Chelatococcus sp. HY11: one gene and its partner. The protein of the gene in region 2 interacts with the protein of the main gene of each other region in a pairwise test. Links are inferred from orthologs where the notes say so. Each region holds a gene or a part of one and is shown on either strand. Other genes may lie near its edges.

Region 1 (2,724 bases), 870 kb from region 2 along the record:
TCGGCATAGATCGCCTCCGACGGCACGAACAGCAGCGCCAGATCCTGCGTCTCGCCGGGCACGAGATACTTCTCGGCAATGTCCTTCACATGGGTGGCGACGTCGGCCTTGACCCGCGCCGCTGCGGCGCGGCGCATCTCGTCGTTCGTGCCACCACGGAAAGCGAGAAAGCTCTCCAGCGGAAACTTGGCATCGATGACGAGGGGGTGATCGCCCGGCAGGCGGATGAGGCAGTCCGGCCGGCGGCCGTTGCGCAGTGTCGCCTGGAAGGCATAGTGCCCTGCGGGCAGGCCATCCCGGACAATCGCCTCCATGCGGCCCTGGCCGTAGGCGCCGCGCGCCTGCTTGTTGGCGAGGATATCCTTGAGGCCGACCACCTCGCCGGTCAGATTGGTGAGGTTCTTCTGGGCCGCGTCGATCACCGCAAGACGCTCGTTGAGGCGCGCGATATGCTCACCCGTCGTCCGCGACGAAACCTCGAGCCCCTGGCCCACGCGATGCTGGAGGCCGTCCAGCCGCTCGGCGACGAAGCGGGCGAAATCCTGCTGGCGGGACCCGAAGATCTCGGCGATCGTCTGCAGCCGGCCTGTCATCTCCGCCTGGATACGATTGAGTTCCGCGACCTTGTCGTCCATTTCCCGCGCTCGCTCCGCCGCCTCGGCGGCCTCGACGCGGCGCTCGCGGTTGGTGCGCGCCAAGAAAACGGCGAGCAAAAGCAAAATGACAACGGCCGCGCCCGCCGCGCCGACAATGACTTCACCCGCGGTGAGCGGATATCCTGCCAGGTTAAACAGGGTCTGATTCATCGCGGAACTGGGACTCGCCTCGACATCAATGCGAACAAAAGAAGAACACATTGACCCTTGCGGCGCAAGTGATTATGTGGCTGTTACGCTGTCGTTTTCCGGCCTCGACAGCTTTGTCCGCAGCCTCCTGTAAAAAAGGCCCTCGCAAGTCTGCACCATGGCTATCAAACCTATCGTCCTTATCCCAGACCAGCGTCTCAAGACCGCCTCCGAGCCCGTGACGGAGATCACCGACGAGATCCGCACGCTCGCCGCCGACATGCTGGACACGATGTATGACGCGCCGGGCATCGGCTTGGCCGCGGTGCAGATCGGGATCATGAAGCGTCTGCTCGTCATCGACGTCGCCGGCAAGGATGAGCCGCGCGCGCCGATGGTCGTGATCAACCCCGAGATCACATGGGAATCGGACGAGGAGTTCAGCATTCATGAGGAAGGCTGCCTCTCGATTCCCGACTATTATGAGGAAGTGGAGCGCCCGGCGAAGATCCGCGTGCGCTACATGGACCTCGATGGCAAGACGCAGGAGATCGAGGCTGAGGGCATTCTCGCGACCTGCCTGCAGCACGAGATCGACCATCTCGACGGTGTTCTGTTCATCGACTACCTGTCGAAGCTGAAGCGCGACCGCGTGATGAAGAAATTCGCCAAGGCGGCCAAGCGCGAAACGGTGGGCTGAAGCCGCCTGACGGTCGGTGCCGCTGTGGTCATTCCGGTGCAAGCCGAAGGCTTGAACCCGGAATCCACGAACACTGTCAGGACCTTATAATTCGCCTCGCGTGGTCTTGGATCCCCTTCCCGGCGCTACGCCGCCGGGGATGACATCCCTTCAGAGAACGCTTTCCCTTGTCTTTGTCATGGCCTCTTTGTCATGGCCGGGCTTGTTCCCGGCCATCCCGATCGGCGAGGCGCCTCACGGCGCACCGCGCTCACGCCTTGAGCCGCTCCGCATGCCACTTGAGGTGATCGGCGATGAAGGTGGCGATGAAGAAGTAGGAGTGATCATACCCCTCTTGCCGGCGGAGCGTCAGCGCAATGCGAGCCTTCGCGCAGGCCGCCTCAAGAAGCTCCGGCTTGAGTTGGTTCGCGAGGAACCCGTCCGCCATGCCCTGGTCGACCAGGATGTCGGCGACGCGCACACCATCCTCGATCAAGGCGCAGGAGTCGTAGGCGCGCCACGCGGCCTTGTCCGGGCCGAGATAACCGCCCAAGGCCTTCTCGCCCCACGGGCAGTTCAGCGGTGAGACGATCGGCGCGAAAGCCGACACAGCCTTGAACCGGCCTGGATTCTTCAGGGCGAGCGTCAAGGCGCCATGCCCGCCCATGGAGTGGCCGGTGATGCCTTGCCGCGTTCTATCGGCCGGCAGTTCCGCACCGACGATCTCCGGCAGTTCCCGTGCGATATAGCTCGCCATGCGATAATTGCGCGCGTAAGGCGCGACGGTGGCATCCACATAGAACCCCGCACCGAGGCCGAAGTCATAGGCGCCGTTGGGATCATCCGGCACGCCTTCCCCGCGCGGGCTGGTGTCCGGTGCGATCACCATGAGCCCGAGTTCCGCCGCCACGCGCTGGGCGCCGGCCTTCACGGTGAAGTTCTCCTCGGTGCAGGTGAGGCCCGAGAGAAACCACACAACCGGCACCTTGCCCGCTGCCGCCTGCGGCGGCACGAAGGCGGAAAAGCGCATGTCCGTGCCGGTTTCGGTGGAGCGATGCTTGTAGACGCGCTGCTCGCCCCCGAAGGAGCGAGCGCTGGAGACGAGTTCGAGCGTCATCACGCGGCCCCGTCAGTACACGACAACGGAGCGGATGGACTTGCCCTCATGCATCAGGTCGAAGGCCGTGTTGATTTCATCGAGCGGCATGGTGTGGGTGATCAGGTCGTCGATGTTGATCTTGCCCTCCATGTACCAGTCGA
Region 2 (3,672 bases):
AACACGAGGCAGTCGCGGCGCAGCGTTCCGTTGGTCAGGACGCCATTGGCCATTTCCGTAGGGCCGAACTTCGTCGCGCGAGCGGCGGGAACATCCGTGCGGATCACGCCGATGCCGGCTTCGGCCGCCTGGCGGGCGGCATCGACGAAGAACGTTGGAGCGGCCTGTGCCTCCTCGCCCTGCCGATAAAAGGACAGGAAGACGTAGAGGCCGTCGGCGAAGTGCCCGAAGACCGTCGTGTCCCGCTGTCCACCGAGCCCGTGCTGCCAGGTCTCGTAAGCGACATCGGAGGTCTTGAGGGCCGGTGCCGGATTGACGACGGTCACTGCCGGTTTCGCGAGCCGCACCCATATGGGAAGCGCCTGACCGAGCGCATCAACCGCCGGCGTCGGCTTAATGGTGTAGTCGAGAGGATCGCTGCGCTCTTCCCCGACTTCGGGAATGACGGGCTGCTCGAGCAGCTTGTGCGTCAGAAGTGCTCCCGTGGCGGCGGCCAGAAGTCCAAGCGCGATCAGCCCAACGTTGACGCGTTTGCTTGTCGTGGCCTGCCGGCGGCGTTGTCCTTCGGGGATCGCCCTGAGATGCACGCGGTGATGCGGGATGCCCGGGTGGTCCGGCCTGCCTGGGTGCGGGACGGGGCCCTGGCGGCGTACGGTCTTGAGAGGCACGCCCTTGGGCGCGGCGCGTTTGCCGGAGATAGCGTCGGCCAGTCGGGTAAATTCCGAATCCTCGTCCCAATTCGTATCGCCGTAACGAGAATTCATAGCGTGATCGAAATCCGTTGCTGTTGGTCCGGACGCGATAGCCGGGCGTCACCGTCCACTCATGCCACATCGACGCCACGACTTTGGACCCTCAACGTTGTTCACCCGTTATTGGTGCCCGCTTTTTGTCGCGGAGGGTGAACAAAAGATTGCGGATATTCCGATACGGATTGAGCGCCCGGTCGGGTTCGGGCGCCAGTGGCAAGTTGTGCAATCCACTCGTGATTTCATGCGCTCCCCCGTGCCGTTTCGCATCTGCCCTCTTGACAGGAGCCTCTGTCTGATGTTGCTCACCGTCAGACTTGAGCCGGATTGCGACGGAACAGCCATGGTGGCGCTTCACACCACGACGAAACGGAAAACCGTCACGACGGTCGCGAAAGCGACCGGCTGAGCCTCCGCTCGTTCCCCGTTCTCTCTCCCGCGGGGCGAGAGGACGGTGCCGCAAGGCGCCATAGGTGACGGGGAGAGAAGCGCAACAGGAGATGATGATGGGGTTCAAGGTCGCCGTGGTCGGCGCCACGGGCAATGTGGGCCGTGAGATGATGGAGATCCTCGCCGATCGGGCCTTTCCCGCGGACGAGGTTGTCGCTCTCGCGTCCCGTCGCAGCATCGGTCAGGAGGTCTCCTTCGGCGACAAGACGCTGAAGGTAAAGGATCTTGAGACCTACGATTTCTCCGATATCGATATCTGCCTGATGTCGGCCGGCGGTGCCGTGTCGAAGGAATGGTCGCCCCGGATCGGTGCCCAGGGCGCTGTCGTCATCGACAATTCCTCGACCTGGCGCATGGATCCGGACGTGCCGCTGGTGGTGCCCGAGGTGAATGCCGAGGCAGTCGCCGGCTTCACGAAGAAGAACATCATCGCCAATCCCAATTGCTCGACGGCGCAGCTCGTGGTGGCCCTGAAGCCCCTGCACGATCATGCTGTCATCAAGCGTGTCGTGGTGGCGACCTATCAGTCGGTCTCCGGCGCCGGCAAGGACGGCATGGACGAACTGTTCAACCAGACCCGTTCCATCTTCACCGCCGGCGAGCTCAAGACCACCAAGTTCACCAAGCGCATCGCCTTCAACCTGATCCCTCACATCGACGTGTTCATGGAGGACGGGTACACGAAGGAAGAGTGGAAGATGGTCGCCGAGACCAAGAAGATCCTCGACCCGAAGATCAAGCTGACGGCCACAGCCGTGCGCGTGCCGGTATTCATCTCTCATTCGGAAGCGGTCAATATCGAGTTCGAGAAGCCGATCACGGCTGACGAGGCCCGCGAAATCCTGCGTTCGGCGCCGGGCTGCGTCGTCATCGACAAGCATGAGGACGGCGGCTACATCACCCCGCATGAGGCGGCCGGTGAGGACGCGACCTATATCTCGCGCATTCGCGAGGATGGCACGGTGGAGAACGGCCTCGCGATGTGGGTCGTCTCGGACAACCTCCGCAAGGGCGCGGCGCTCAACGCGGTGCAGATCGCCGAGGCGCTGGTCAACCGCAAGCTCATCACGCCGAAGGCCAAGGCGGCCTAATATCGCGCCACAGGGTTGTCATCGAAAAAGCGCGGCTCCATGGCCGCGCTTTTTTGTTTTGATGAAGCTCGCCGCAATCGGAGCTCAGCCGGAGTTCATCGGCAGTCGAACAGGGAGGTCTTGCCGGGGTGGTCCGGGACGACGGCTTCGAAGACGCCGGTGGCCGGGTCGCGCACGAGAAGCTGCCCGCTCGCCACGCCGAAATAGGCGCCGTGCAGCTGGAGGCGGCCCTGATTCACCAGGATCTCGATGCACGGGAAGGTCATGAGATTGGCGAGGCTCATCTCGATCGCGGCATGTTCGAGCTTTGTCAGATAGGAACCGCGGTCGCCGGCGGGGGTGCCGAGCTTCTCTGCGGCGGGCGCTATCAGCGCCATCCAGTTGCCGATGAAGTTGCCGGGAGACAAAGGCTCGGCGTCATCGGCGAAGGCACGGATACCACCGCAGCTCGCATGGCCCAGCACGACGATATGCTTGACCCGGAGCGCCTGCACCGCGAATTCGAGCGCGGCGCTGGTACCGTGGAAGTCGCCGCCGGTCTCGTAAGGAGGCACCAGATTGGCGACATTGCGGGCGACGAAGAGCTCGCCGGGGCTGGCGTCGAAGATCACCTCCGGTGAGACACGCGAATCACAGCAGCCGATGACCATGACCTCCGGCTTCTGTCCCTTTTCCGCCAGCTGCTTGTAGCGGCTGCGCTCGCTGGGAAAACGGCTATCGAGAAAAGCCCGATAGCCTGCCGTGAGTTTCTCCGGAAACATTGTGGTCTCCTTTTTTTACGCAAACCGCCATGCCGGCCTACGGCCGGCACCGGAACAGCCGGGGTCAGTGACGGAAATGGCGATGGCGGGTGAAGACCATCGCGAGCCCGGCCCCGTCGGCCGCCTTGATGACCTCGTCGTCGCGCATCGAGCCGCCGGGCTGGATCACGGCGGTGGCGCCTGCCTCGGCGGCAGCCAAAAGCCCGTCGGCAAAGGGGAAGAAGGCGTCGGACGCGACCACGGACCCTTCGGCCAGGGAGCGCGGCAGGCCGGCGGTCCGGGCCGCCTCGGCCGCCTTCCAGGCCGCGATGCGCGAGGAATCGACGCGGCTCATCTGGCCCGCCCCCACGCCGACGGTCGCGCCGCCCTTGGCATAGACGATGGCATTCGACTTCACGTGCTTCGCGACACGGAATGCGAAGGTGAGATCGGCGCGTTCGGCTTCCGTCGGCGCGCGTTGCGTCACCACCTCGAGCTGCATGTCGTCGATGACGGCGTTGTCGCGCGCCTGAACGAGGAAGCCACCAGCCACCGTTTTGAAACCGAGGCCGGGCGCGCGCGGATCCGGCAGGCCGCCAGTCAGGAGAAGTCGCAGGTTCTTCTTCGCGGCGACAAGCGCGA

The links.
Region 1: the proteins of KIO74_RS15750 (region 2) and KIO74_RS11825 interact in binary tests that used the Escherichia coli proteins (3 or more experiments, as listed by UniProt). The link is inferred for Chelatococcus sp. HY11 from one-to-one orthologs.

The regions. Positions count from the first base shown.
Region 1 is NZ_JAHBRX010000001.1:2,583,509-2,586,232, forward strand. It holds KIO74_RS11825 (peptide deformylase), read left to right. Parts: upstream 1-963; coding sequence 964-1,485; downstream 1,486-2,724. Other genes in the region: KIO74_RS11820 (DNA recombination protein RmuC), read right to left, coding at 1-806; fghA (S-formylglutathione hydrolase), read right to left, coding at 1,736-2,581; KIO74_RS11835 (S-(hydroxymethyl)glutathione dehydrogenase/class III alcohol dehydrogenase), read right to left, coding at 2,594-2,724. UniProt on the Escherichia coli protein: Removes the formyl group from the N-terminal Met of newly synthesized proteins. Requires at least a dipeptide for an efficient rate of reaction. N-terminal L-methionine is a prerequisite for activity but the enzyme has broad specificity at other positions.
Region 2 is NZ_JAHBRX010000001.1:3,452,922-3,456,593, forward strand. Bases 398-3,272 are described here. They hold KIO74_RS15750 (aspartate-semialdehyde dehydrogenase), read left to right. Parts: upstream 398-1,255; coding sequence 1,256-2,290; downstream 2,291-3,272. Other genes in these bases: KIO74_RS15745 (hypothetical protein), read right to left, coding at 398-764; KIO74_RS15755 (carbonic anhydrase), read right to left, coding at 2,386-3,051; purH (bifunctional phosphoribosylaminoimidazolecarboxamide formyltransferase/IMP cyclohydrolase), read right to left, coding at 3,116-3,272. Outside these bases: more of KIO74_RS15745, read right to left, coding at 1-397; more of purH, read right to left, coding at 3,273-3,672.